Regions from separate parts of the Serratia sp. AS12 genome, predicted to be linked through region 2. Evidence: predicted binding sites of a transcription regulator. Region 2 holds the regulator's gene; the other holds the start of a gene.
What was found. The regulator PhoB, encoded in region 2, activates phosphate uptake and scavenging genes when phosphate is short. The targets are predictions, from matches to a motif close to CTGTCATAAAACTGNCNNAT.
Positions count from the first base shown of each region.

Region 1: phoA (alkaline phosphatase) is a predicted target of PhoB. The motif match lies at 8,473-8,492, and genes of this name have one in related genera.

Region 1 is NC_015566.1:1,607,717-1,623,037, reverse strand. Features, by position in the region: gene SERAS12_RS07635 (LysR family transcriptional regulator) at 1-385, shown strand, start outside; gene SERAS12_RS07630 (MFS transporter) at 1,133-2,440, shown strand; gene SERAS12_RS07625 (hypothetical protein) at 2,472-2,903, shown strand; gene SERAS12_RS07620 (ATP-binding protein) at 3,000-3,500, opposite strand; gene SERAS12_RS07615 (LysR family transcriptional regulator) at 3,696-4,583, opposite strand; gene SERAS12_RS07610 (isochorismatase family protein) at 4,710-5,441, shown strand; gene SERAS12_RS07605 (antibiotic biosynthesis monooxygenase) at 5,481-5,828, opposite strand; gene SERAS12_RS07600 (cytochrome P450) at 5,841-6,890, opposite strand; gene SERAS12_RS07595 (helix-turn-helix transcriptional regulator) at 6,971-7,654, shown strand; gene SERAS12_RS07590 (glutathione S-transferase N-terminal domain-containing protein) at 7,718-8,425, shown strand; gene phoA (alkaline phosphatase) at 8,564-9,991, shown strand; gene SERAS12_RS07580 (GNAT family N-acetyltransferase) at 10,143-10,703, shown strand; gene SERAS12_RS07575 (TetR/AcrR family transcriptional regulator) at 10,710-11,333, opposite strand; gene SERAS12_RS07570 (NAD(P)H-binding protein) at 11,431-12,270, shown strand; gene SERAS12_RS07565 (malate:quinone oxidoreductase) at 12,705-14,282, shown strand; gene SERAS12_RS07560 (helix-turn-helix domain-containing protein) at 14,488-14,946, shown strand; gene SERAS12_RS07555 (fimbrial protein) at 15,008-15,321, opposite strand, start outside.
Region 2 is NC_015566.1:1,063,195-1,078,515, reverse strand. Features, by position in the region: gene malZ (maltodextrin glucosidase) at 1-454, opposite strand, end outside; gene SERAS12_RS04985 (mechanosensitive ion channel family protein) at 703-1,968, shown strand; gene SERAS12_RS04980 (hypothetical protein) at 2,100-2,363, shown strand; gene proY (proline-specific permease ProY) at 2,397-3,803, opposite strand; gene brnQ (branched-chain amino acid transport system II carrier protein) at 3,875-5,194, opposite strand; gene SERAS12_RS04965 (cobalamin-independent methionine synthase II family protein) at 5,643-6,749, opposite strand; gene SERAS12_RS04960 (PstS family phosphate ABC transporter substrate-binding protein) at 6,964-7,902, opposite strand; gene phoR (phosphate regulon sensor histidine kinase PhoR) at 7,919-9,235, opposite strand; gene phoB (phosphate response regulator transcription factor PhoB) at 9,260-9,949, opposite strand; gene sbcD (exonuclease subunit SbcD) at 10,173-11,405, shown strand; gene sbcC (exonuclease subunit SbcC) at 11,402-14,656, shown strand; partial or broken gene SERAS12_RS04935 (helix-turn-helix transcriptional regulator) at 14,653-14,952, opposite strand.

The DNA.
Region 1 (15,321 bases), 540 kb from region 2:
ACCGACAACGCTTGAGGAACTGCGGCAGCACCAGTGTCTGATCTCGACGGCGAGTCACGACGGCGAGAACTGGCGCCTGTTCGGGCCTCAGGGAGAAATAATGTTTCAGCCCAAGGGCCGAATGCGAGCGGATAATGGCGATGCGGTCAAACAATTTTGTATAGACGGCCAAGGCATCGCATTTCATTCCGCCGTGACGATGGCCGAATCGATACGTTTGGGGGAATTGGTGCAACTGCTGCCGCAATGGACAGGGAGGGAAACCGGGGTGTATTCCGTTTACCCGCCAGGGCCGGTGGGGCCGGCAGCGCGGGCGTTAGTCGAGTTCCTGACCCTAAGATGGCAACAGGAACCTTGTCTGAAAATGCAACAAACTGAAATTTAAGAAAAAATCAGCGGGGCTTGGCCACTACATTCAATAGTCCCGCATTTTGCACTACTGCCGCAAAGTCTATAACGGCATCAAGGCATAGGGGAGCCTTGTGCGAGACGTCTCAATATCCTGGATTACTCGTATTTCTGCCTGCGTTCGAGAAAACATATTTGTATTCACCACAACGATTATTTAAATAAATTAAATTCACACAAAATATTAATTACCCACAGGCAGGCCTAAAGAAACTATCAGGCTTATCATCTGAGTGATAGAGGTAGCCAATATTTACGTTAAACATCTCAACAAAAAAATAACGTTAACCTGCGGGTGATAAACCATTATTCCCTTGGATTAAGTAAATGCTTTGCCTTTACCCTCGCCCTCAGGCCGAGTAGCCATTTTTATTGCTACGACAGAACCTCACCACCACAGATTCCTCTCTACGATTAAAATTGTGATTCACCTCTTAAAACCCACAGGGAATCGGATCCTTTGTGTGTGGCAGGTCACTAAATCGTCAGTCTGGCTGGGTTAACCCCTTACCAGAATCCATACAAACCACTTAATAAACAATAAATTAAATTAATTAACTTCCATTTTCACACCACAAACAACCTGTATTGCATATAGTTGTACATACAAGTATATGTAAACAAGAGGTTGCAATGGTGTGATCGCAACAAACCGCATCCCTCAGGTATCACTGGTGAAACATTAACAATAAAAACATGCCGCCCATCGCGAGAGATAGAAATAATGACAAACACTGTTGAAAACGAGTTATCCGAGAATCGGACGATCGACAAGAAAACGATAAATTATAAGGTCATTTTTGGCGCCAGCCTCGGTAACGGACTGGAGATCTTCGATTTCACCGTTTACAGCTTCTTTGCAGCCATTATCGGTAAACTGTATTTCCCCAGCGACACGGCCTACGGATCTTTATTAATGTCGGTGGCCGTTTTTGGCGTCGGTTTTATTATGCGTCCGCTAGGCAGCATGGTGCTGGGCGCCTACGCCGATCGGGTCGGTCGTAAGGCTGCGATGTTAATGACCATTGTCCTGATGGGCATCGGCACGGCGCTGATTGCTTTTGCCCCCACCCATGCGCAAATAGGCCTCTTCGCGCCAATGCTGATCGTGGTCGGGCGATTGATTCAGGGTTTTGCCGCCGGCGGTGAAGTGGGGTCTGCGACCACCCTGCTTCTGGAGTCGGCCGGGGCCAACCAGCGGGGATTCTTTGTCAGCTGGCAGGCGATCAGCCAAGGCATCAGCGCCTTGCTCGGCGCCTCTTTCGGGCTGCTGTTGACCTATTTTCTGCCGGAAGAAGCCCTCTATTCCTGGGGCTGGCGCGTGCCTTTCATCATCGGCCTGCTGATTATTCCCGTCGGCGTGTATATCCGTAAACACCTGGAGGAAACCTATAGCGGCGAGGTGGTGGATCACGAACGCCCACAGGTTAACCCGGTCTGGGATGTGCTGCGCAATCACTTTAAAGACCTGCTGCTGGGGATGCTGATCATTATGTCCGGCACCGTGATGGTTTATATTGTGCTGCTGTATATGCCGACCTATATGATGCAGACCTATCATATTGCCGCCCCCACCGCCTATCTCTTCAGTTGCATTGCTTCCGTGGTGCAAATCGCCGCCGTTTATTTCGCCGGCCGTTATGTCGATCGGGTACAAAACTACAAAAAGCCGCTGCTTTTCTCTATCTTTGCCGCCCTGATACTGATTTATCCCACATTCTGGTTCCTGAGCTCCACACACTCTCTGTGGCTGGCAATCCTCTTTCGCATCTTGCTGATCGGTGCTTTAGGGGTCAATATGTTGTCGAGCACCATGCTGATCGTCTCTGCGCTACCGCGCCATGTACGCGCTACCGGCACCTCAATGATTTACGCCTTCGGCGTTACGCTGTTTGGCGGGTCGGCGCAGCTCGTCGTCACCTGGCTGCTGGATGTCAGCGGCAATCCTATGGCGCCGGCCTGGTATGTCACCGGCATGCTGACTCTCAGCCTGATTGCCGCTACGGTGTTCAAGGAGCGGCACAAAAACTGACGCAGTTCTATCCCAGGAGCGATAAAGAAGTATGGATACCCCTTATAATTTGGCATTACTGACGGGCGCAGGACTGAGCGCCATTGCGGCCCTGGTGCATGTTTGGGTGATCAAGGCGGGGGCGCGCGGATATCGTCTGTGTGGCGCCGGCGATCGCTTTATCCGCGCTGCCGAAGCCGGCAAGAAATTTCCGGACATCGCGACCGCAGGTATCGCCCTGGTGTTGTTTATCTGGGCGCTGTACGCTTTGGCCGGTGCCGGCATTATTGCGCCGCTGCCATTGCTGCGCCCCGTGCTGTGCCTCATCACGTTTATCTATCTGTTGCGCGGCATTGCCGGCCCCCTGGCGCTGCGCAATACCGGTCGCAGTGACAGATTCATCGTCATAAGTTCGTTGATTTGTCTCTGTCTGGGTCTGGTTCATCTGCTGGGGCTTGCACAGCGCTGGAACGCGCTGGCATAGCTTTCCGTTAACGCAAGAGATAACACCCGCTCTGCACCGCAGAGCGAGGTTGCTGTCGATACCGCGTTTGAAACCACGTCCCTCAAACGGGCTGACTCAGGCCTGATCGCCGTACCTGACCACAGTCAGCCGCTCTTCCTCTGAAGGGGAAACAAAGTAGTGGGTAAGCAGATCGAAGGTTTCTTCGCTTAGCACGAAAGGATGATCGCCCCGTTCATTTCTCAGTTTTATCCGGCTCTTGCATTGCACATCGCTGACGTCCAGAAAATGCAGACAATGACCAACACCGGCGGCATCCGCCAATTGCCTGGCCCAAAGACGACGATCCGGCGTGTTCATCGGAAAATCGAGCACTACCGACAGCCCATTACGCAGCAGCTGTACAATATGTTCACTCAATGCCTGCCGCAGCCGGGCCGAATAACGGGCGTAATCCTGCAATCCGGCCATCTGTTGTTCATACAGCGTCGCCAGCCAGCTGTCCTCAACAATCAGCAGCGTTTGTGGCTGCTGCGACAAAAGGTTTGCCAACGTCGACTTGCCTGAGCCGGCTTTGCCGCACATCAGATGTAAAACAGCGTGGGGGTGATTTTCCATGACGTCCTCTTGGGTGATAGCCAGCAGGAGGAGAGATTGCCCCGCCTTACTGGCGGGTTTTGGCTTGAAAGAGACGCGCTATCCCACCACTCTGAGAATGGTGATAATAATCTGCGCGAATACAAGTCGGTTTTTGTTCATCCACTATCAATAGAATAAAGCCGGGAGTGCTGTCAACAGCGAAACTAAGGCGGCCTAACAAAACCAGGCTTCACGGATAAAATCGGTAAACAGCCGCACCTTATGCTGAACATGACGGCGCGTTGGATACACCGCAAATACCTGATGCGCCTCACTGGAGAAATCCGGGAACAACCGCACCAGTCGGCCGGCGGCAATCTCCGGATCGGCGACAAACGACGGCAACGAACCAATACCTAACCCGGCGCCAATCATGTCGCGCAGCATCAGGCTGTTGTTCGCCGTCAACCTGGGATTGACCGCCACGCTCAGATTCTCTTCCCCCAACGTAAAGTGCCAATGGCCGGGCTTTTCCGCCAGCGAATAGGCCAGGCACTGATGATGCTGTAACTGCGCCACCGTTTTCGGCGTGCCATATTGCGCCAAATAAGCCGGTGCGGCGCAGATCCTCTGCTGCACCTCCCCCAGAGAACGGGCGCTCAGCGACGAATCCGGCAAATGACGGCGAATACGCAGCGAAATATCAAAACCGGCAGCCACTACGTCCAGTACCCGATCGTCCAGCGTCAGTTCCACCTGCAACTCTGGGTAACGTTGCATAAACTGCGGCAGCAGCGGCGACAACACCATCAGACCAAAAGAGAGCGGCGCATTGATCCGCAGCGTGCCGGACACCTGTTGCACGCTGGCGGCGACCGTCTGCTCCAGCGCATCAAATTCGCCCAGCAGCCGGCAAGCTTCCTGATAGTACAGTTGCCCCGCCTCGGTCAGGCTCATGGTTCGCGTCGTCCGTGCGATCAATACCGTGGCCAACCGGGCTTCCAATTGCTTGATCTGCTTGCTCAGGGCGGCGGGCGTCACCGCCAGATCCTCAGCGGCCTTGTAAAAACTGTTGCGTTCAACCACGCGGCGGAATGCCCGCATCGCCAGTAAAACGTCCATATAATTTCCTATAAGTTAATTATCAATTAAATAAACCATAGATTATTAACTTCATCAATATCAGTAGACTCCCGATCGCTCGCTTCATCTGTATGAAGTAAAAAACCGGCACTCATGGAGTTAACAATGAAAAAGACCCTCATCGCCCTACTGCTCAGCCTCAGCAGTGCAGCAACCCCCTTAGCCGCCCTGGCGCAACCGGTAACCGCCGATGCACGCCAGGCCGGTTACGTTCAACCGCTGACGGCGGACAATAGCCTGCTGCTGCTGGTCGATCTGCAGGACATGTTCGGCATGACCATCTCCTCTATCGATCAAACCAACCTGCTGAACAACGCCACCGGCATTGCCAAAGCGGCCAAGGTCTTCAACGTGCCGACGATTTTGGCTTCGGCCAATGCCAAAAGCTTTGCCGGCCCCTTTTTCCAGCAGGTGACCCTGGCTCGGCCGGATCTGAAAGTTTATGACCGCACCGCCATCAACGTCTGGCAGGATCCGCGCGTGGTTGAACAGATCAAAAAGTCCGGCCGCAAAAAAATCATCATCGGTGGCCTGTGGACCGCCAGTTGCGTGATGCTGCCGGCCCTTTCCGCCTTGGGCGAGGGGTACGAAGTGTACATTTTGTCTGACGTTACCGGTGATATCACCGCAGATACCCAACATAACGCCATGCAGCGCCTGATTCAGGCCGGCGCCACACCGGTCAACTGGGTAGCCTTGATGCTGGAATGGCAACAGGACTGGAGCCATAAGACCACCGCCGGCGGGGTATTGAAGATTGCCGGCGAACATGGCGCAAGCTGGGGCATGGGCGCCAACTACGCCGGCGCCATGAAAGTCGGCAGCGAAGCCAAATAATTCTCTCGTCGTCTTAGCCCGCGCCCTGCGGGCTTTGCACTAACCTGCGTGATAGCCGCAACTGTCCTGCGGCGCTTGATCGCGCTGATCCAAACCATAGTCGCGCACCACCTCAGCCACCCGCAGGCGGTACTGCGCCAGCACATCATGGCGGCCACGCGCCTGCGCAACCCGGTGCTGCTCGAGATTGCGCCACTGTTTTACCGCCTCTTCATCCCGCCAGAAGGACAGCGACAGTAAACGCTGCGGATCGGCCAGGCTTTGGAAGCGCTCGATGGAGATAAATCCGTCGATCTCCGCCAACAGCGGCTTTAGCTCTGCCGCCAGCTTAAGATAGGTTTCACGCTGCCCGTCGGCGGCCTGCAGTTCAAAAATAACGGCAATCATAGAGAGCTCCTGTCAGAGGTAAAATTCAGGTACGCGCGCGTTTTGCGAAACCCGCCAGTGGAAGCTGTTCAGCGCCTGCGGATCAACGCCCAGTGCGGATAAATGTTGAATGCCGTACCGCGCAATGATTTTCGCCCAGTTCGCCCCCGGACAACGGTGCGCGCCATCACCGAAAGCAAAACTTTCGTCACCCGCGCACAGCAATATCAGAATGTCTTGCCCAGCCAGTACCCTGTAGCCTGCTACCAGTGTATCCCGCAACGCGAAACGACGAGTATTTTGAATCGGAGGCGTATCAGAAAGGACTTTTTCAATCAGCGCCTGCGTATCTCCGTCGTGATTGCGCATCAACAACAGCGTCTGCCCGATCAAACCAGCGGTACCTTCGCAAGCCTGAAACATCAGCCCAATAGCATTGGACAGCACGGTATGATGCCCCATATCGCGTATAGCGCATGCCCGCTGCAGGCTAAGCCATAAAGGGCCACGACGGTTTTCAAACCGAGCCGAAAGACGCCCAGCGGCAAGTATTCCCTTCCCCCTCTGGCTTTCGCTCCCGCCAGGAGCAATGCACCGTGAAAAATCCAATACTTCATCCGCCAGTTCCGCCCACTCATCAGCACCTACGCCCAACAGTGAAGCCATAACGCACACCGGCAAGGCATAGTTAAAACGGGTGATCTGGTTAGCATCCGGCAAACAAGGTGCTATTTCTCGCGCCACGGTCAATGTCGTTTGCTGGATCAGGATTTCGTCGATGCCCGCTAATGCCTGCCGTATAGCCGCTTTAAGTTGAGGATGAACTTCACCATCCTGCATCCGCACCAACGCACCGAAAATGGATTGTGCGGGCGTGTTCAACAACAAAGTGGGGATCGGCTCGCCTGTCGGACGTACCCCCAGATCGCGGTTGTTCAAGGCCTCTCTCACAGCCAAAGGTGAAGCGGCAACCCAACTCTGCAATTGCGCTTGAAACTGCATGGGCGCCATCTGCAGATAGTCGGCGCGCGGGTTGTCAGAAGTGACGGCAGTCACTGCGCGGGTATACGGACAAAGGGTCATGATGATCTCCGTCGAACTGAACCAGGTAAGAACCGATCATAGCGATGGACGCGCAGCCATACTTCGCCTAATCTCGAACTATGAATGACATCGATATTGAAGATCGCCTGGCGGCACTGACCGCCGCTATCGCCGACCGCACCCGTGCGCGCATGTTGTGCCTGCTGATGGACGGGCGCGCCTATACCGCCACCGAGCTCAGCGCCGCGGTGGACGTCGCCGCCTCTACCGCCAGCGGGCATTTGGCGCGCTTGCAGGAGCAGCGGCTGATCGCCTGCGTCAAACAGGGGCGCTATCGCTATTTCCGCCTGGCGGGGCAGCCGGTGGCCGATGTGCTGGAAACGCTGATGGCGCTGGCCGGCGTCGAACGGCCGACGGTGAAAAGCACAACCCCCACCTCGCTGCAATTCGCCCGCACCTGCTACGATCATATGGCCGGTGAAGTGGCGGTAAAACTGCATGACCGCCTGCATCAGTTGGCCTGGCTGGTGGGAGAGGAAGACTACCGGCTGAGCGATGCGGGGCAGACCGCCCTGGCGCGATTGGGCGTCGACTGCGCGCCTGCGCCCTCACGGCGGCGCTTCGCCTGCGGCTGCCTGGACTGGAGCGAACGCAAGGCTCACCTTGGCGGCGCACTTGGCGCAGCGCTACTTAACGCCTTTATCGAGCGCGACTGGATAAGGCGCCGGCTCGATAGCCGCGAGTTGCAACTCACCGCCACCGGCAAGAATGCTCTGAAAGCACATTTTGACCTCACGGTTTAACCCCGCAACGCGTTAGCTTTGGTGCAATACTCAATAGGCAAACCGTCAACCCGAGGACTCTTCATGCTCGATCAAACCCAATTCCCGATTATCAAACGCTGGCCCGCGCAGCACCCGGAAAGGCTGCAACTTTATTCCTTGCCGACGCCAAACGGCGTAAAAGTGTCCATTATGCTCGAAGAGATCGGCCTGCCTTATGAAGCGCACCTGATCGATATCGGCAAGAATGAAACCTGGACACCGGAGTTTTTGTCGCTGAACCCTAACGGTAAAATCCCTTCGATTATCGATCCCGATGGCCCAGGCGGTAAGCCGCTGGCGCTGTTTGAATCCGGTGCCATCCTGCTGTATCTGGCAGAGAAAAGCGGTCAATTCCTGCCACAGGATCCCGCGCAGCGCTATGAAACCATCCAATGGGTATTTTTCCAGATGGCGGCGGTCGGCCCGATGTTCGGCCAACTCGGCTTCTTCCACCGCTTCGCCGGGCGTGAATACGAAGATAAACGCCCGCTGGAGCGTTATAAAAATGAATCCAAACGCCTGCTCGGCGTGCTGGAAAGCCGCCTCGAAGGTCGCGAGTGGATCATGGGCCAGGATTACACCATCGCCGACATTTCTCTGCTGGGCTGGGTGCGCAACCTGATCGGTTTCTACGAAGCGCGCGAACTGGTGGAATTCGACAGTTTCCCACGGGTGGGGCAATGGCTGGAGCGCGGGCTGGCACGCCCGGCAGTACAACGCGGCCTGAATATTCCCGCTCGTAACGAATAATTTATTGCCTGGGATAGCCGCTGGCTATCCCATTTTCGCTCCCCGCATCGTCATAAAAGTGTCACACCTCTGCACTACTCTCCCTGCGTAACAAACTGATGCTATTTATGTTTTATTATTACGACAAGGAGTTTTCCCATGCTGCAGCCCGTTTCTTTGATCGCTGGCGCCGTACTATCCGCCCTGCTTTGTTCCACCGCCTTCGCCGATGAAACACCGGCCAATACCGCGGGTCTTTCCGAGCGCGCGGCGCGCGGTAACATCGTGGAGCCGGGCGGCGCACGCCGTCTGAGCGGCGATCAAACCGCCGCGCTGAAAGCCTCGCTGTCTGACAAAACGGTCAAAAACGTGATTTTGCTGATTGGCGACGGCATGGGCGATTCTGAAATCACCTCGGCGCGCAACTACGCAGAAGGCGCGGGCGGCTATTTTAAAGGCATTGATGCCCTGCCGCTGACCGGTCAATACACCCATTACTCGCTGGATAAGAAAACCCACAAGCCAGATTACGTGACGGATTCCGCCGCCTCGGCGACCGCATGGTCAACCGGCGTAAAAACCTATAACGGCGCGCTGGGGGTTGACGTCAACGGCAAGGATCAGCCGACGCTGCTGGAAATCGCCAAGGCGGCAGGTAAAGCCACCGGCAACGTCTCCACCGCCGAGCTGCAGGACGCCACACCGGCAGCGCAGGTCTCGCATGTCACCTCTCGCAAATGTTACGGCCCGGAAGAAACCAGCGAAAAATGCGCCACCAACGCGCTGGAGAATGGCGGCCGTGGCTCGATCACCGAGCAATTGCTCAAAACCCGCGCCGACGTCTCGCTGGGCGGTGGGGCGAAATCCTTTAATCAGCTGGCGAAAAGCGGCGAATGGCAGGGAAAGTCATTGAAAGACCAGGCAACTGCGCTGGGTTATCAGTGGGTGGAAAACCTTGACGGCCTGAATGCCATCAGCGTAGCCAATCAGCAAAAACCGCTGCTGGGGTTGTTTGCCGCCGGCAATATGCCGGTGCGCTGGCAGGGCCCAAAAGCCTCGCATCACGGTAATATCGACCAACCGGCGGTCACCTGCGAGAACAACCCGGCACGTACTGCCGACATCCCAACGCTGGCGGCAATGACCGAAAAAGCGATAGATCTGCTGAAAAATCAGCAAAACGGTTTCTTCCTGCAGGTGGAAGGCGCATCGATCGACAAGCAGGACCATGAAGCCAACCCTTGCGGCCAGTTCGGCGAGACGGTCGATCTGGATGAAGCGGTACAGAAAGCGCTGGCCTTCGCCCGCGCCGACGGCAACACGCTGGTGATTGTCACCGCCGACCACGCCCATTCCAGCCAGATTATTGCCGTCGATGCCAAAGCGCCAGGCCTGACGCAAACGCTGACCACCAAAGATGGTGCGCCAATGACCATCAGCTACGGTAACTCGGAGGAAGGCTCTCAGGGACACACCGGCACCCAGTTGCGCGTTGCCGCCTACGGCCCGCGTGCCGCTAACGTCGTGGGACTGACCGATCAGACCGACCTGTTCTACACCATGCGTGACGCCATGGCGATTAAGTAAGTCGGTTGCCCGGTAGCTTGCTCTATCCCTTCTCCTCCTGAATATCAGGGGGAGAAGCGGCTTTAACAGGTTAAAAATGATCGATTAACGGCTATATTCACCCTTGCGTCTTCACTTCGCGCCAAAGCGCCCAGATGAAAAGGATGAGCCCTTGCAGTTGATTAACCTGCCATTTACCACCGAACGTCTGCGGCTACGCCGCTTTACCCCTGCCGATCTCAACGCCTACGCGGCTTATCACCGCCTTCCGGAGGTTTATCGGTATTTGTACGCCCCCACGCCGAGCGATGCGCAGTTGGAAGAACAGCTTTCCCAGGCAGTGGCTTCGCGTTTCAGTGAGGATGGCGATATCTTTTACTGTGCGGTCACTCTGCAAGACAGCGGGGAATTGATCGGTGAAGTGCTGCTGAAACTGGCCAACCGCGCGGCATTGCAAGGAGAGATCGGTTATATCTTCAACCCGGTCTACGCCGGTAAAGGCTATGCCGCAGAGGCGGTGCGTGCAGTGCTCGATCGCGGGTTCAGCGAGGTGGGTTGCCACCGCATCTTTGCCCGGCTCGATGCCGCCAATCAGGGCTCGATCGGCGTGGTCGAGCGGCTGGGCCTGCGTAAAGAGGCCCACCTGCGGCAAAACGACCGTTTCAACGGCGAGTGGGGCGACGAGTTTATTTACGCCTTGTTGAACGAAGAATGGCAGCGCAGACAACCGTAGCGCGTTCTAGGCATCTGCCAGCACCTTCGCCGCCATTTGCTTATAGCTCTCCACCAGTTCGCGGCCCTCATCGGGGCCGGTACTGACCGCCAGGCGCATCGTCGCTTCTCCCAGATGCATCAGCAGAAAAGCGGCATTTTCAACCGCAACCGGATCCGCCTGTGGCCGCAAACGCCGTATCGCCGCCGCCAGCAACGCACCGTTCAATCGGCTTTCCGCCACCTCTTCTTCGCGCAGCGTTTTGTTGGCCTGCGTTGCCGCCCAGATATCCCGCATGACGGGCTCAGCCATAAACAAGGCGTAATATTCGTCAATCAGGCAGCTAAAAGCCTCGATCAGTTGTGTAAAATTCTGTACTTCAGTTAAACACTGCTCAATGCATTCGCGCGCTTCCTGGTTATAACGCTGTGCCAACACGCGCACGATAGCGGTCTTATCCGGGAAGTACTGGTACAGCGCCCCAATGGAAATACCGGCATTGAGCGCCACTTCGCTCATTCGCATCGCATCGCTGCCCTGCTGGGCTATCAGCGCGGTGGCGCAATCCAGGATCAGCTCCACCTTCTCACGGCTCCGCGTCTGGCTGGGTTTACGCCGTAACGCGGGCGGATTTTTTTGCTTGTCATTCATCAGCATCGTCCTTTGAACCAAAAACTACCTTGACAATAATACGAGGGTTTATCATATTTACAAAACATGAGTAACACTCACATTTTGGAGATGAACGATGGATAACAGCGATATGACCTCACCGATACTGGTTTTAGGCGCCACCGGTAAAACCGGCAGCCGTGTAGCAGCGCGTTTGCAACAGCAAGGCGTGGCCGTGCGCCCCGGCCACCGTGGCGCCGCCATTCCTTTTGACTGGGAGGACAGCGGCAGTTGGCAACCGGCCTTACAGGATGTGAAAAAGGTGTATCTCAGCTTCCAGCCCGATCTGGCGGTGCCGGGCGCCATCGACACCATTGAACGTTTTTGCCGACAGGCGGTAACGGGGGGTGTGCAAAAGATCGTGTTGCTCAGCGGGCGCGGAGAAGACGAAGCTCGCCAGGCAGAAGAAATGGTAGAGCGCAGCGGCGCGGACTGGACGATATTGCGCGCCAGCTGGTTTATGCAAAACTTCAGCGAAAGCTTTATTTACGATGAGTTGCTGAACGGCACGGTTTATTTGCCGCCGGGCGAAATTCCAGAACCCTTTATTGATGCCGATGATATCGCCGACATCGCGGTCGCCGCTCTCACTCAGCCCGGCCACAGCAATAGGGTATATGAACTAACCGGCCCGCGACTGATGACATTTGAACAGGCCATTAGCGAGATTGCCGCCGCCAGCGGACGTGAGATTCTCTATCAGCAGGTGCCGATAGCCGATTATGTCGGTTATCTGCGCGAAGCGCAGTTGCCGGAGGAGATGGTCAGCTTGCTGGAGTATCTGTTCAGTACGGTACTGGATGGGCGCAATGCATCACTGACCGACGACGTTCAACGCAGCCTTGGGCGCCCGGCGCGTGATTTCAGCACCTATGCCGCCGACACCGCAACCCGCGGTATTTGGCAACCGCGCTAATCGGATGCTGGCCGCCACACGGCGGCCATTTTCGTTTTGTTACCGGCTACCCTTTGCAATTCATCGCTAAATATTGTGTGATAATGAAATATCGTTTAAATCAACGGCAATTAAACCCTGCTAATTTAGCGGTTATATTTAGCCCGCAATAATAAATGAATTATTCCTGCCTATATTTCTCTTTTTTTAGTTACAAAAGTAGTTTTTAACATTCTTGCAAACAATAATATCCCCTCAGTAACCTGAGTTGAACAATCCGCCTCCAGGTAGCCTGTAATAATCCACTTTTCGTTAAAGAAAACTATTAACAAAAAGACATTATCACTGTAATTCGGCTCATGCCGGGCGGTCTGTTTTGGCTTATTTCCAGGGTAACTCCCGATAAATTCTTTCACCTGCAATGAGTAGAATTTACACCTAAGAGATTTGATTTAATGAGAAAATTACTCGTCCTGATCTTCTGTCTGAATCTGTTCGGCATCACGCAACAGGCTGCAGCAGAAGAGAACAAGACCGTCGATGTGGTACTGATTGGCGGCGGCATCATGAGCGCCACCCTGGGGACTTACCTGCATGAACTGGAGCCGAATTGGTCCATCGACATGTATGAGCGCATGAACGGCGTTGCGGAAGAAAGTTCCAACGGCTGGAATAATGCCGGTACCGGCCACTCCGCTTTCGCCGAAATGAACTACACGCCAGAGAAAGAAGACGGCACCATTGATATCAGCAAAGCCGTGGTGGTTAACGAGTCTTTTGAAATCTCTCGTCAGTTCTGGTCTTATCAGGTAAAAAATAACGTCCTGAAAGATCCAAAATCCTTTATTAACAGCGTACCGCACATGAGCTTTGTCTGGGGTGACGATAACGTCAACTTCCTGCGCAAACGCTATGAGGCGCTGCAGCACAGCACCCTGTTCCGTGGGATGGAATACTCCGAAGACGCCAACCAGATTAAACAGTGGGCGCCGCTGGTAATGAACGGCCGCGATCCGGCGCAGAAAATTGCCGCGACCCGCATGCCGCTGGGTACCGACGTCAACTTTGGCGTGATCACCCATCAACTGGTGGATACGCTGACCAAAAATCCTAACTTCAAGCTGAACCTGAGCCATGAAGTGCGCGATATCAAACGCAACGCCGACAACACCTGGCGCGTCACCGTGGCCGATCTGAACCGTGACGGTAAAGAAACCACCGTTAACGCCAAATTCGTGTTTATCGGGGCAGGCGGTGCCTCTCTGACACTGTTGCAGAAATCCGGCATTCCTGAAGCTGACGGCTACGGCGGTTTCCCGGTCGGCGGCCAGTTCCTGGTGACCACCAATCCGGAAGTGGCGAATCAGCATCTGGCCAAGGTTTACGGTCTGGCCAGCGTAGGTTCGCCGCCAATGTCGGTTCCGCACCTGGACACCCGCATGCTGGATGGCAAGCGCGTCGTTCTGTTCGGGCCATTCGCCACCTTCTCCAGCAAGTTCCTGAAAAACGGTTCGCTGTTCGATCTGCTGCACTCTCTGAGCACGTCTAACCTGATGCCGATGACCCATGTCGGGCTGGATAACTTCGACCTGGTGAAATACCTGGTTGGCCAGTTGATGATGAACGACGATGACCGTTTCGCTGCGCTGAAAGAGTACTTCCCTGAAGCCAAACAGGCCGACTGGAAGTTGTGGACCGCCGGCCAACGCGTGCAGATCATCAAGAAAGATGATGAGAAAGGCGGCGTGTTGCAGTTCGGCACCGAAGTGGTCAGCTCCGAGGACGGCAGCATCGCCGCCCTGCTCGGCGCATCACCGGGCGCCTCTACCGCTGCGCCAATCATGCTGCACCTGATGGAAAAAGTGTTCAAAGATAAAGTGGCGACGCCGGAATGGCAGAGCAAGCTGAAAGATATCATTCCATCCTATGGTCACAAGCTGAACGGCGACATTGAAATGACCAACAAGATCCGCGGCTACACCAGCAGCGTCTTGCAGTTGGACTATATCGAAGTGAAGCCGGAAACTCACTGATCCGACGTTTGTTCCCCCTTCCCTCAAGGCCGCCTCGCGCGGCCTTTTCTGTTTCTCCGCGGCTGGAAGAGCACGTTTAGCCACCTTTAGTCCTCCAGTTAACACTTGCGTAACCCGGTTCAGCGGCCTATTATCAAAGAACTAGCTTGGATAATTACTCTTACCCACTATGACCTGAATGCCGTACCGCGGGAGAACTTAAACAATGGATCGCGTCAATATCATTCACGATTTGCTGAACTGGATTGAAACTCATCTGGATCAACCGCTGCTGTTAGATAACGTTGCGGCGAAATCGGGCTACTCCAAGTGGCACCTGCAAAGGATGTTCCGCAGCACCACCGGCCATGCGCTGGGCAGCTATATCCGCGAGCGCCGCCTGTCACAGGCCGCGCAGGCGCTGCGTTCGACCCCACGCCCTATTCTCGACATCGCCTTGCAGTTCCATTTTGATTCCCAGCCGTCTTTTTCACGGGCGTTTAAAAAACAGTTCGGCAAAACGCCGGCGGTGTATCGCCGCACCACGCGTTGGGACGTGGTAGAGATGCGTCCGCAACCGATCGCGCCGCAGAACGGGCATCGGCACGAGTCGCCAGGCGCGCACTTGTGGTATGCGGGGAAATGCGTGGATGGCGCCTGCACTCATTGGATGGGCCAGCGCTGAGGCGGATAAAAAGCAAAAAGCCAATGGGCAATCCCATTGGCTTTTTTAATGCCCGCAATACTCAGTTGTATTCGATGGTAAAGGTTGCGGTCGACTGGATATTGCCGCCTTTGATCGTAGTGCCGGTACGGTAGTAACGGGCTTTCAGCGGCAGGGTCAGGGTGTTGGCCTGGTTCGGTACGGTGCGGCCTGCGTTGACCGCATCACCGTTCTTGATAGGCTGCGTGGTGCTGCCCGTCAACAACTGTACGGCAACGCCGGAAGCCGTATTGGCGCCAGATTGCGATTTGATCACGCCAGGCGCATTAGAACTGTCCGGAGTGTAGTCAAAACGCACATTCACAATCCCCTGCCCGGCATTGCCTGGCAACAGAT
Region 2 (15,321 bases):
CGCAACCGGCCGCGTGATGGCGATAGCTGCCGTTCTGAATACCGTGCTCGCCGCCGCTGCCGGCGAAACGATCGGGGAAAATTTGATAAAATATCTGATCCGCCACCCAGGCCGGGCTGCGGTCAGGTTCGTCGAGCGCAAACTGCGTCAGTTGGCCCGGCGGGATCAGCGACCAACCCTGAGGCCCGAACCATTGCTGACGATCGGCCCACACCAACTTGAAGCAGTAGCGCCGCGTGGCCTCTCCTTCGTTCAGCGTCAGGCTGGCCTGATAACGCCACCGGCCTTCAGCGCTGTGCGCTTTCATGATCAGCAGCCATTCTTCGTTATCCGGCTCGGCGCGTAAAAACACCCTTTCAGGCAAATCATCACCCTGTAACCACAGCGTGATATCCAGACGTTGTCCCTTCTTCACCACAAAGGGCGGGACCGGTTGATGCCAGGCGTTAAGCATACTGTTCTCCTGCTGTACAAAACGAAATCGACGACGTTATTCAATGCCACGAACAATGCCACGTTAAGTGCAAGCCCCCCTCCTCTTTGGCCGCTAAACTCGGGGAGGAGCCGGGGGGTGGAGATAGGCAGCCGGCGGCAACCCTATGTAAAAAAGGGTAAACAGCCGCACATTATGGCCCGCAGCCATTAGGCTAACGTCTTTTGAGTGTATTGGATATTTTTTGCGCATTTTTTAAAGGAGCGATAATGCAACAACAGATAACACTGTGGCTGGAGAAGTTCGGGCTGGAATTCAGCGGCGTGATGTCTCTGCTGATGGTGCTTGGGCTGATCGTCCTGATTTCGGTGGCCATCCATCTGGTGCTGCACCGCGTGGTGCTGGCGACGATCCAACGCCGTGGCCAGCAGTCGCAGCGCGTATGGCAACAAGCGCTTACCCAGTACAAGCTGTTTCAGCGCATGGCGCTGTTGCTGCAAGGGGTCATCATCAATCTGCAAGCGGTGTTGTGGCTGCGCGCCGGCGGCGAGACGCAGGCGTTCATCGTCACCGCCGCGCAGGTCTGGATCATGGGCTTTGCCCTGCTGTCGCTGTTTTCGCTGCTGGATACGCTGCTGGCGGTGCTGCGCCAAAGTCCGCTGTCGAATCAACTGCCGCTGCGCGGCATTTTCCAGGGGCTGAAACTGGTAGCGGCCATTTTGATCGGCATCATGATCGTTTCATTGCTGATGGGCAAATCACCATTGCTGCTGCTCAGCGGTCTGGGTGCGATGACTGCGGTGCTGATGCTGGTGTTCAAGGATCCCATCCTCGGGCTGGTGGCCGGCATTCAGCTTTCCGCCAACGATATGCTGAAAATCGGCGACTGGCTGGAGATGCCGAAATACGGTGCAGACGGCGCGGTCACCGACATCGGCCTGACCACGGTAAAAGTACGTAACTGGGACAACACCGTCACGACCATTCCCACCTATGCGCTGATCTCAGATTCCTTCAAGAATTGGCGCTCAATGTCGGAATCCGGCGGGCGGCGCATCAAGCGCAGCATCAATATCGACACCACCAGCGTGCATTTTCTGTCCCCGGAAGAGCAACAGCGCCTGAATCGCAATCCGCTGTTGCAGCGTTATCTGAACGATAAAACGCAAGAACTGAGCCACTATAATCAGCAGAGTGCCGTGGATCTCAGCTCACCGCTCAACGGCCGCCGCCTGACCAATCTCGGCACGCTGCGCGCCTACCTGGTGGCTTACCTGCGCGCTCACCCCAATATTCATCAGAGCATGACGCTGATGGTGCGCCAAATGGCACCGACGCCGGAGGGCTTGCCGCTGGAGATTTACGCCTTCACCAACACCACTGTGTGGGCGGAATACGAGAGCATTCAGGCCGATATCTTTGATCATATTCTGGCGGTGATTAACGAGTTCGATCTGCGCGTGCATCAAACGCCCACCGGCAACGACATGCGTAGCATGCTGAGCCAAATGCGAGCGGCGACGGACGTTTCCTGACGCAGGCTGACGTAACTGTTTCAGCCGGTAATGACTATCAACCCAGGGGCAACGGATGTCTCGGCCCGCTTTTCTTTCGGCCTAAAAACAGCGTTAATGCATTGATTATCGCCCGCTGAAGGAAAAGAGGATTGCTGAAACCATTACGCCACCGGCTGTTTACCTCGCTGGCCACGCTGCTGTTTATTGGCTGTCTGCACAGCGCTTCGCTGGACGAAAGCCGTATGAGTCGGACCTTGCAGCCGGCGCTTAGCGCCCTGAGCAGCAATATGCAGGATATCCGCGAAGTGCTGGCGCGCGCAGCAGGAGAAGGGAAGGAAGAACGACTGAACGACAGCAGCCTGCGCATCGAAGCCCGAGCTTCCGGCGACGATGAGCCCGAGGAAAACCGATAAAAAAACACCGGCGCATGGCCGGTGTTTTTATTTTTAATCCTGCTGCTGCGCCAGCACCGCCCGCTTTTTCTGGCGGTTGACCTTGAAGTAGTAACCCGCCAGCAGCACCACAACCCACACCAGACCGGCGTAAAGCGATACGCGGGTAGTTGGGAAGTAGCCTATCAGACCAATGATGAACGCCAGGAAGATAATCGCAATCACCGAGGTGAACACGCCGCCGCGCAGCGGGAACGCCAGCTTTTTCACCTGCTCTTTGCTCAGACTGCGGCGGAAGGCAATCTGCGAGCACAGGATCATGATCCACACCCACACGGTGGCAAAGGTAGCCAGCGAGGCAATCACCAGGAACACGTTTTCCGGCATGATGTAGTTGAGATACACCGCCAACAGCAACGCCAGCATCATCACCAACACCGTGACCCACGGAATGCCGCGCTTCGACACCTTGCTGAACATCTTCGGCGCATGGCCCTGTTCGGCCATCCCGTGCAGCATGCGGCCTACGCCGAACACATCGCTGTTAATCGCCGACAGCGACGCGGTGATCACCACAAAGTTGAGGATGCCCGCAGCCACGGTAATTCCCATGTGCTGGAAGGTCAGCACAAACGGGCTGCCGTTGGTGCCCACCTGATTCCACGGATAAATCGACATGATGACGAACAGCGTACCGACGTAGAACACCAGGATGCGCCACGGCACCGAATTGATGGCCTTGGGAATCGACGTTTTCGGGTCCTTGGCTTCACCGGCGGTGATACCGATGATCTCGATGCCGCCATAGGCGAACATCACCAGTTGCAGCGACAGGATCATGCCGATAAAGCCATTGCTGAAGAAGCCGCCGTTGGACCACAGGTTATGGATACCTGTCGGTTGCCCGCCGTTGCCAATCCCCCAAATGATGATGCCGATACCGGCGGCAATCATGATGATGATGGTGGCGACCTTGAAGAACGAGAACCAAAACTCCAGCTCACCGAACACCTTCACGCTCATCAGGTTGATGGCACCGATCACCAGCACCACGCTCAGCACCCAAATCCAGTGCGGCACCTCGGGGAACCAGACGCCCATATAAATGCCGAACGCGGTCACGTCGGCGATGGCGACGATCAGAATTTCAAAACAGTAGGTCCAGCCGGTGATATACCCGGCCATCGGGCCAAGGTAGTCCTGCGCGTAGCGGGAGAATGAGCTGGCCTGCGGGTTGTTGACCGACATCTCGCCCAAAGCGCGCATGATGATAAAGGCGACGATACCGCCAATCAGGTACGCCAGCAAAACGCTCGGGCCGGCCATTTTAATGGCATCCGCCGAACCGTAGAACAGGCCGGTGCCGATGGCCGATCCGAGAGCCATAAAGCGGATATGACGCGTGCTGAGACCGCGCTTCAGCTTATTGGCCGCAGGGGCGGAGGGTGACTGTTGTTGCATGAAAATAACCCGTGTTTTTTAAACGTAAAAAAGCCACGGACAAGTCCGTGGCCCAAAATTCAGCCGGGGGATTATGGGTGCGCGGTCACTTCAGAACGCGTACAAACCCGGTCATAAATCGCGACCAACACCAGCATCAGCAGAGAAGGCGACAGCCATGCCAGCCCCTGCGCAGCCAATGGCAGGTGATTGGTCCACTCCGGCAACAGGTGCTGGAAGGCGGACGCTTTCACCGCGTCAAGGATACCAAACAACAAGCTGACCAGCATCACCGGCGCCACGATACGCGTCGCGCTGTTCCACCAACGCAGGGTGAAGCTCAATACCACCAGCACGATACACGGCGGGTAAATCGCGGTCAGCACCGGGATAGAGATCTGGATCAGATGGCTCAGGCCCAGATTGGAAACCACCATCGAGAACAGGCCCAGAATAAAGACCAACGTCTTATAAGAGAACGGCAGGTACTGAGCAAAGAACTCGGCGCAGGCACAGGTCAGGCCTACCGCAGTCACCATGCAGGCAATGAAGATCAGCGCCGCCAGGAAGAAGCTGCCCAACCCACCGAAGGTATTTTGCACATAAGCGTGCAGGATCACCGCGCCGTTGGTCGCGTCCGGCACCAACACGCCGCTGCCGGAACCCAGCTTGAACAGGCTCAGGTAAACCAGCGTCAGGCCCACACCGGCGATCAGACCAGCCAAAATGGTGTAGCGCGTCAGCAGGCCGGCATCTTTCACGCCGCGGGAACGCGCAGCGTTGACGATGACGATGCCGAACACCAGCGCGCCCAGCGTATCCATGGTCAGATAGCCGTTGACGAAGCCGGAAGAGAAAGGAACGTGCTGATAAATGTCGGTAGCCGGAATAGGGGTGCCCGCCGGCCAAACCAACGCGGCAATGCCGAGTGCGCCGAGCGCAACGATTTTCAGCGGAGCCAGCACGTGGCCCACGGTATCGAGCAAGCGGCCCGGATACAGTGAGATGCCGATTACCAGCGCGAAATACACCAGGCTGTAGATAAACAGCGGCATGGCGCCGTCACCGGTCAGCGGCGCAATACCCACTTCAAAGGACACGGTCGCGGTACGCGGGGTGGCGAACAGCGGGCCAACCGCCAGATAGCAGACCGTCGCCAGCAGCAAACCGGCGCTGCGGCCAATCGGCGTGCTAAGGGCGTCAATACCGCCGCCAACGCGTGCCAGAGCGATAACGGTTATCACCGGCAAACCGACTGCGGTAATCAGGAAGCCGATTGCTGCGGTCCAGACGTGCTCACCGGACTGTAAACCGACCATCGGCGGGAAAATGATGTTCCCGGCGCCGACAAATAAGGCAAAGGTCATAAAACCCAGCGCCATAATATCTTTTGACGTTAAACGATGACTCATACGATGTCGTGCTGCCTGTTCAAATGAAAAAAAGTACCCGATATCGTGGTGACGTAATGCCCCCACCCGGCTGCCGGCTTGCCCTTTCATCGTGAGACCAATAAGAGCAGAAAACGCATAACGTCCGACGTTTTGTCCTTATTCGAAATTAACCACTCATGATGTTGGGCAGAGTTTTAGGAGTTATAAATGGAAGTTTAGTCCGACAACGGGGGGTAAGTTAAACGTTTATAGCGTTGAAAGGCAAGTCGTGCGACAAAAACCAGAGCTATCGACCAGATAATCTTTTGTCACCAGTCGATCATAGTGGCTATCAATAAATATACACTACATGATTTGTATCATTTTTGAGCATCGCATTCACAAACCGTGAAGCATCCGGCTTGAGACCGCGCGAAAACGCCAATAAACGATCGGTTTTCGCGTGGTCTGAACGGGATCTGCGCGCTTACCAAACCTCTCGGGCAATATTCACCACGCTTTGCAGCTTATTCCACTGCTGCTGTTCGCTCAGGCTATTGCCCTCTTCGGTCGAGGCAAACCCGCATTGGGTGCTGAGGCACAACTGGCGGCGATCGACAAACTGTGCGGCCTCCTCGAGGCGCTGTTTCACCTGTTCCGGGTTCTCCAACTCGCCGTTTTTGGTGGTGATCAGACCGAGCACCACCTGCTGTTTACCGGGTTTGATAAAACGCAACGGCTCGAATCCCCCGGAGCGCTCGTTGTCGTATTCCAGGAAGAAAGCGTCGATATTCACCTGGCCGAACAGGATTTCCGCCACCGGCTCGTAGCCGCCTTCGGAGATCCAGGTAGAGCGGAAATTACCGCGACACACGTGCAAGCCGATAGTCAGATCGTCCGGCTTGCCGGCGATCGCCGCATTCAGCACGTCGGCGTAGATCTTCGCCAGACGATCCGGATCCTCACCGCGCTCGCGGATCTGCCGCCGTTGATCGTCCGAACACAGATAAGCCCAGACGGTGTCATCCAGTTGCAGATAGCGGCAGCCTGCATCATAAAACGCCTTGATCGCGTCACGGTAAGTCTGCGCCAGATCGTCGAAATAGACATTCAGATCCGGGTAAACCCGGCTGTCGATGGCCTTGCGCCCGCCGCGAAAGTGCAGCACGCTCGGGCTGGGAATGGTCATTTTCGGCACCGCATCGCCGGCCGTCGCCTTCAGGAAACGAAAATCCGCCAGCATCGGGTGCTGGGGATTAAAGCCCAATTTACCGACCACCTTGATGCTGCGCGCGCGGGTTTGCACGCCGTTGAACTGGATCCCCTGATCCGCATCATAACCTTCCACGCCGTCCAACCCTTCCAGGAAGTCAAAATGCCACCACGCACGGCGGAATTCGCCGTCCGTCACCACCGCCAAACCGAGGTCTTTCTGTTTTGCCACCGCCAAACGGATCTGCTCGTCTTCAACCGCGCGCAGCCGGGCGGCATCGATTTCACCCTGCTGGAACTGCTGGCGAGCGGTTTTCAGCGCCACAGGGCGCAACAGGCTGCCGACAACGTCAGCGTGAAAGGCATGGTTGCAATCGCACATATTTATAACTCCCGGTGACAGGCAAAGGATCGAGCCTCTTTGCTTCAATGATTGACAGTGTGAACTATTACGCTGGGTTATTATGGACATCCAGACGGCTAAAATTAGCATTGAGGAGCATCCTGTCACGCCGCTTGTCGGGCGGCAATGGAAGAATTTTCATTGGTGTTGAGAGAAATTCATGTTGGGCGCCACGCAACCGCCCGTTGGAAGGTTACTTCAGGCCCAGCGCCAGCCGGGTTTTGCGCAGTGTATCGGATGGCAGCGGCAGGTAACCGTCATGATTAACCAGCTTTTGCCCGGCATCGGACAGCACGCGATCGAGAAAAGCGGCGGTCAACGGCTCCAGCGGTTGGTTGGGGGCTTTATTGATGTAAATGTACAGATAGCGCGACAACGGGTAACTGCCGTTGCTAACGTTGGTGTCATTGGGGATGACATAGTTTTCGCCCGACTCCGCCAGCGGCAGCAGACGCACGCCACTGGCGCGAAAACCGATGCTGGCGTAGCCAATGCTGTTCAGCGAACCGGCCACCGCCTGCACCACCGAGGCCGAACCGGGCAGCTCATTGACCCGCGGCATAAAATCGCCACCGCACAGGGCGCGCAACTTGAAATAGCCGTAGGTGCCGGAGGCGGAGTTACGCCCGAAACGTTGGAGGTCGCGCTGTTGCCAACTGCCGGGCAACCCCAGCTCCCCCCAACGCATCAGCGGCCGGCTTTCACCGCAGCGCCGGGTAGCGGAGAAAATACGGTCGAGCTGCTGCAGGTTCAGACCGCGCAACGGATTGTCCTGATGCACCAGCACCACCAGCGCATCCACCGCTACCGGCACGGCCAGCGGCGCATAGCCATAACGGTGTTCGAACGCCGACACTTCCGCCGCCTTCATCGGCCTGCTCATTGGCCCAAGCTGCGCTGCGCCCGCCGCCAGTGCGGTAGGCGCGGTTGAAGAACCGGCGGCCTGGATCTGCAAATTGACGTTAGGATAATGCTGACTGAAGTCCTGCGCCCACAGCGCCATCAGATTCGCCAGCGTATCGGAGCCGACGCTCGACAGGTTGCCGGACAGCATACCGTCCGGCTGCGCCAGTGCGCCGCGGCTCACCAGCAGCACCAGGCACAGCAACAGCCATCGGGTGATTCGGATCATGCCAGCCTCTCGCGCGTTAATTTTTCACCGCATTCTCTGATAAAGCTGCAGGAACAATCAACCGGTTAGGCAAGGTAAAGATGAAACGGGTGCCAATCCCCTGTTCGCTGAGGATCTCCAACCGCGCATCGTGGTGGCTGAGCGCATGCTTGACGATCGCCAGCCCCAGCCCGCTGCCGCCGGTCTGGCGTGAACGGGCTTTATCGACACGGTAGAAACGCTCGGTCAGGCGCGGAATATGTTCGGCGGCGATACCCGGCCCGTTGTCGCTGACCTGGAACTGCGCGCCATTTGGCGTCTGTTGCCAGCTCACCTCAATATTGGTGCCCTTCGGCGTGTGATTGACGGCGTTATACACCAGATTCGACACCGCGCTGCGCAGTTGGTCATCGTTGCCGAACACCTTGAGCTGCTCGTTCACCCGGAAGGTAATCTCATGGTTGCCGCCGCTCAGCGACTGCGCCTCACGCTGCAACACCCGCAACATCAACGGGATATCGACCCGCTCGTTCATATCGACGTTAGGCGCCGCCTCAATGCGCGACAGCGTCAACAGCTGTTTGACCAGCCCGTCCATGCGCCGGGTCTGCTCTTGCATGGTGCCCAGCGCCTTACCGCGCAGCGAGCCGTCCAGCTCCTCGTCGCTCATCATCTCCAGGTAGCCCTGCAATACCGTCAGGGGTGTACGCAACTCATGGCTGACGTTGGCGAAGAAGTTGCGGCGCGCGCCTTCCAGCTGACGCATTTGGGTGACGTCGCGCGCCACCATCAACAGTTGCCCTTCCGAATAGGGCATCACGCGGAACTCGACGTAGTGCTCGTTATTGAGTTGCAGCGTCAGTGGCCGCGTGAACTCCTGCTGTTGCAGATAGTGGCTGAACTCCGGGTAACGCAGCAGATTAAGGATGTGTTGGCCGTTGTCTTCCGGCCAGCGGAATCCCAGCAGATGCTGCGCCAACCCGTTGCACCAGAAGATATTGCCTTCAACGGTGGTCATCACCACCGCATCGGGCAGCGATTCCGCGCCGCTGCGAAAGCGTTTGATCAACAGCGCCAGTTCACGGCGACGGCGACGGTTGCGCTGCTGCATCTGGTACAGGCCGTAAAACAGCGGCTCCCAGCTCCAGCGCCCAGGCGGCGGCGTCATGCTGCGATCGACCCACAGCCAGTGGGAAAGTTTGAGTTGGTTGTAGAAATTCCAGACCAGCGCCGCCAGCACGGCGACCAGCAGCAGCCAGGGCAAATAGCCGAAAATCAGCCCCAGCAACAAGGCAGGTAAACAGAAAAGAGCCAGCTCCAGGGCCAGCCTCTTCCAGGAAAGGCGTTCTAGCACAGCATATTCTCCAGCGCGACGCGATCAGTAACGCGTTGAGAATCGGTAGCCGGTGCCCCGAACGGTTTGAACCATTTTGTCATGACCAGTGGTCTCTAACGCCTTACGGAGCCGGCGGATATGCACGTCAACGGTGCGGTCTTCCACATAAACGTTAGTGCCCCAGACGTGATTAAGCAACTGTTCGCGGCTATAAACACGTTCCGGATGGGTCATAAAGAAATGCAGCAATTTGAACTCGGTCGGCCCCATATCCAGCGCTTGCTCATTAGCCATTACGCGATGCGAGGAAGGGTCCAGGCTCAGCCCCTGCATTTCAATCACTTCTTCCACCGCCATCGGTGAAATGCGGCGCATTACCGCCTTGATGCGCGCCACCAGCTCCTTCGGCGAGAACGGCTTGGTAATGTAATCGTCCGCTCCCACTTCCAGGCCGCGTACCCGGTCTTCTTCTTCACCGCGTGCGGTCAGCATCATCACCGGGATATCGCGGGTCAGCGCTTCACGCTTCATGTGTTTGATAAACTGGATACCGGAACCGCCGGGTAACATCCAGTCGAGCAACACCAAATCAGGGAACGGCTCAGACAGGCGCGTCACGGCGCTGTCATAATCCTCGGCTTCCAACGGTTGGTAACCATTCTGTTCCAACACAAAGCACACCATCTCACGGATCGGCGCTTCGTCTTCCACCACCAGTATGCGTCTTGCCATCGTCAATCCTGCCAATGTGTTAGCGATCACAGTTGATTGCGGGCGCCATTATGCGTCAGTTTTGTGACACTTTTATGAAAAAACCAGCCTGTTATAGCCAGTAAGCATAGCGATTATTTCCAACTGCAAAGAAAAATCATTCAGTTGTCATAATCATTGCGTCACGACAGGAGAGTCTGCCCCCTTTATAATCCCCCCATTAGTTTATCGCCCCGGGAGTGTCATGCGCCTGATCCACACCTCTGACTGGCATCTTGGCCAGTACTTTTTCACCAAAAGCCGTGCCGCCGAGCACCAGGCTTTTTTACGCTGGCTGATCGAGCAAATTGAACAGCAACGGGTGGATGCGCTGATCGTCGCCGGGGACCTGTTCGACACCGGCTCGCCGCCGAGCTACGCCCGCGAGCTGTATAACCGCTTTGTGGTGGAGTTGCAGCATACCGGCTGCCAACTGGTGGTGCTGGGCGGTAACCATGACTCCGTGGCAACCCTGAATGAATCGCGTGAATTGCTTTCTTGCCTGAATACAACGGTGATCGCCAACGCCCAAAGCGACATCGGGCAGCAAATCCTGGTGCTTAACCAGCGCGACGGCCAACCGGGTGCGGTGTTGTGCGCCATCCCGTTCCTGCGCCCGCGCGATCTGACAACCAGCCGCGCCGGCGAATCGGGCGGGCAAAAGCAGCAGGCGTTGCAAGAGGCGATCGCGGAACACTACCAGCAGCTCTACCAGGCGGCCTGCGCACACCGCGATGAACTGGGGCTCACCTTGCCGATTGTCGCCACCGGCCACCTGACCACCATGGGCGTTACCACCTCCGATTCGGTGCGCGATATTTACATCGGCACGCTGGATGCCTTCCCGGCACAGGCGTTTCCGCCAGCCGACTACATTGCGTTGGGGCATATTCACCGGGCGCAAAACGTCGCCAAATCCGAGCATATCCGCTACAGCGGTTCTCCTATCCCGCTCAGTTTCGATGAGCTGGGCAAACCCAAAAGCGTGTTTATGGTGGATTTCGCCGATGGTGCCCTGCAGCAGGTCACCGCACTGGATATCCCCAACTTCCAGCCGATGCAACTGATCAAAGGTGATTTGGCGCAGATCGAACAACAATTGCGGCAGTTCGCCGATTATCAGGGAGAACTGCCGGTATGGTTGGACATCGAAGTGGCGACACAAGATTACCTCAGCGACATTCAGCGCCGTATTCAGCTGCTGGCGGATCAACTGCCGGTGGAGGTGGTATTGCTGCGCCGCAGTAAAGAGCAGCGCCGCCAGGCCCTTGAACAGCAGGACAAGGAAACGCTCAACGAACTGAGCGTCGATGAGGTCTTCGAGCGGCGGCTGGCGCAGGAGACGGAAATCACAGAGCCCCGCCAGCAGCGGATGCGCCAAATGTTCCATCAGGTGGTCGAGACCGTGCGGCACAACGACGAGGAGCCGACCCAATGAAAATCCTGAGCCTGCGGCTGAAGAACCTCAATTCATTGCAGGGCGAGTGGAAGATCGATTTCACCGCCGAGCCTTTTGCCAGTAATGGGCTGTTCGCCATCACCGGGCCAACCGGCGCGGGTAAAACCACCCTGCTGGATGCTATCTGCCTGGCGCTGTACCACCAGACACCGCGCCTCAACGTGACACCGAGCCAAAACGAACTGATGACTCGCCACACCGCCGAATCGCTGGCTGAGGTCGAATTTGAGGTCAAGGGCGTCGGCTACCGCGCCTTCTGGAGCCAACGCCGAGCCAAAAACGCGCCGGACGGCAACCTGCAAGCGCCAAAGGTGGAACTGGCACTGCGTGAAGACGGTAAAATCCTGGCGGATAAAGTCCGCGACAAGCTGGATCTGACCGCCGCGATCACCGGGCTGGATTTCGGCCGCTTCACCAAATCGATGATGCTGTCCCAGGGGCAGTTCGCCGCCTTCCTCAATGCCGATGCCAATGACCGGGCCGAACTGCTGGAAGAGCTGACCGGCACCGAAATCTACGGCCAGCTTTCCGAACGGGTTTTCGAGCAGCACAAACAGGCCAAAGCCGATCTGGACGCCTTGCATCAACGCGCCAGCGGCATTGAACTGCTGAATGACGAACAACGTCAGCAATTGGAGAGCCAGTTAGTTGAGCTGAGCGCGCAGGAAACCGCCCTCAGCGGACAGGCCCGGCAACAGCAACAGGCGCTGAACTGGTTGCAACAGTGGCAGCAAACGCAGCTCCGGCAGCAGGAATACCAACGCCAGTTGAGCGTTGTGCAACAGGAGCAGGCTGCGGCCGAACCGCAGTTGCAACAGTTGGCGCGCAGCGAACCGGCTGAGAAACTGCGGCCGCTGCATAACGACCGTCACCGTTGCCGCAGTGAGCAGCAGGCGCTGCAACAGCAGATCGCCCAAATGGCGCAGCAGCAGGAGCATCAGCTTGCGCAGATGGCGCCATTGCAGCAGGCAGTGGAAAAAGCGCGCGCCGAGCAACAGGCGCAAGCCGAACGCCAGCAGACCCAGCAGCGGCTGATCGACGAGCAGATCGTCCCGCTCGACCACCAGATTGCTCAGTTGCAAAAAACGCAGACGGAATTGCAGCAGGCGTGCGACAACGCCGCCCGGCAGTGCCATCAGCAGAAAACGGATCTGGAGCAGTTAAACGTTCAACGCAGCCAACTGACCGCACAGGCCGGGCAGCATCGGGAGAAGCTTAACGGTCTTACCGCAGCGCTGATGGCGCAGCAACAACAGCAAAATGCGCTGGAAGCGCAGTCACCGCTGGCGGCGCTGCGTCAGCGTCAGACCGCGTTGGCCGAGCTGCGCCCGGCACGCCAGCAACTGTTCACCCTCTCCTCGCTGTTCCGCCAGACCAACGAGCGGCTCGAACAACAGCGCAAAGAGTTTACCGCCCGTCAGGCGCAGCTTGGCGAACATGAGCAACAGTTGGAAGAAACCCGGCGGCACTACAAGCAGCAAAAAGCGCATCAGTTGGACGTGGAAAAAGCCTTTGAGCTGGAAAAGCGTATCGTCAGCCTGGAAGCCGAGCGGGCGCTGCTGCAAAGCGGCGAGCCCTGCCCACTGTGCGGCTCCGCCAGCCATCCGGCCATTGAGCAATATCAGGCGGTAAAACCGTCCGAGACAGCATTGCGCCTGGCGGAAATGCGCGTCAAAACCGAGGCGCTGTACACTCAGGGCACCGAACTGCGCACCCGTTGCGAAAGCCTGAAGGAACAGCAACAGCGCCAACAACAGCAAATAGCGCAGGACGAGCGGCAACTCGCCGCCCAGCGCCAACAGTGGCAAACCCTCAGCGCGCCGCTGGCGTTTGATTTCGATCTGCAAGATGCCGGGCGCCTGAGCCAGTGGCTGAATGCCTGCGACAGCGAAGAGCGCCAGGGCCAGCAAGAGCTGTCACAGCATGAGCAGGCAGCACGCGCGGTACAGCAGGCGAAAGATGCACTGGCCGAGCTCCAGACGCAGCAACAGCAGGCGCAACAGCAACAAGCGCTGCTGGACGAGCGCTTCACCCTGCTGGAAAAAAACCACGCCGACGCGCAGTTGCAACAGCAGCGCCTGCAGCAACAGTGGCAAGAGGGCGAGAAAACCCTGGGCGAGCAACGCGCGCAGCGACTGGCTCTGTTTGGCGAACAACACATTCCGCAGGTGCGCGAACAGCTGCGTGCCCAACTGACCGCCTGCGAGCAGGCCAGCCATCAGGCAGCGGAACAATGGCAGAAAGCTCAGGAGCAGCGCGATCGCCTGGCCGGCCAGCTTGCCGGCCTGCAACAGCAACAACAACGGCAGAGCGAACGGTTGCAACAAGCGGAACAAACCTGGCTAGAAACACTGGCCGCCAGCGAATTCAGCGATGAAGCCGCTTTCAGCGCCGCGCTGTTGGATGACGCACAGCGCCGGCAATTGCAGCAGCACAAAGAACAACTGCACCAGCGGCAGGTGGAGGCCAGCGCCCTGCTGGCACAGGCGGTTCATACGCTGGAACAACAGCGGCAACAGCGCCCGGAAGGGCTGGATGAAACCCAGGCCGATGCGCAAGCCCTGAGCCAGAGCCTGGAGGCGTTGGCGCAGCAATTGAAAACCGTGCAACTGCGCCAGGGCGAAGTGCGCAACCAATTGGAAAGCGACGCCGCACGCCGTCTCAATCAGCAATCGCTGTTTGAGCAAATCAGCCAGAGCCAGCAGCAGTACGATGACTGGAGCTACCTCAATCAGCTGATCGGCTCCAAAGAAGGCGATAAATTCCGTAAATTTGCCCAAGGGCTGACACTGGATCATCTGGTGTATCTGGCCAATAACCAGCTTGGGCGACTGCACGGCCGTTATCTGTTGCAACGCAAAACCAGCGACGCGCTGGAACTGCAGGTGGTGGATACCTGGCAAGCGGATGCGCTGCGTGATACCCGCACCCTGTCCGGCGGCGAAAGTTTCCTGGTCAGCCTGGCATTGGCGCTGGCGTTGTCTGATCTGGTCAGCCACAAAACCAGCATCGACTCGCTGTTTCTCGACGAAGGCTTCGGCACGCTGGATGCGGAAACCCTGGATACCGCGCTGGACGCGCTCGACAGCCTGAATGCCTCCGGTAAAACCATCGGCGTGATCAGCCATGTCGAAGCGATGAAAGAACGCATTCCGGTGCAGATTAAGGTGAAAAAGGTCAACGGACTGGGTATCAGCCGGCTGGAGCCGCAGTTTCGGCTGGAAAGTTAGGCCGGCAACTGCCGCCACTGGCGTGGACTGATACCAAACCAGCGGCGAAAAGCGCGTGAAAATGCGCTGACGTCGGAATATCCCAGCAGCAGCGCCAATTCGGCAATCGGCAGGTGGCGCTGCTGCAAATAATGAGTCGCCAGGTCGCAGCGTACCTTGTCCACCAACGCGGTAAAGGTCCCCCCCTGTTCACGCAGGCGGCGCTGCAACGAACCGGCGGACAGGCCCATTTTCTCGGCGATAATTTCCAGCACCGGTTCTCCGCTCAGCAACGCATGGCGCACCTGGGCGCGGGTACGGTCCACCAGCGTCAGTTCGGCATTGCGCCGTTGGCACAAAATCCCGCCGTGCTCCACCGCATAGTCGAAACGATAGCCTTCCCTCTTGTTCTCCCGCCGCGTCAGACCGGCTTCCAACTGAGTGAATGCTTCCGGCTGGCAGGAAAGCGCTGTCTGCATGATGTATTCCACTGTGGCTATAACGGTGCAGGGAGGTAAGCAACTTTCGTACCAGCTTACCGGTCCGCCCCTCACCGCCCTTGCGGTCAAAAAATCACCAAAAAAGCACAATGTCGTCGCCACACTGCCCACTTTTGGTGCGCGTTCAGGTGGCCCTTATAAGCCACGCCCTCGTGCTGGCGGAGAGGCTTCGTCATGGCATAAAAC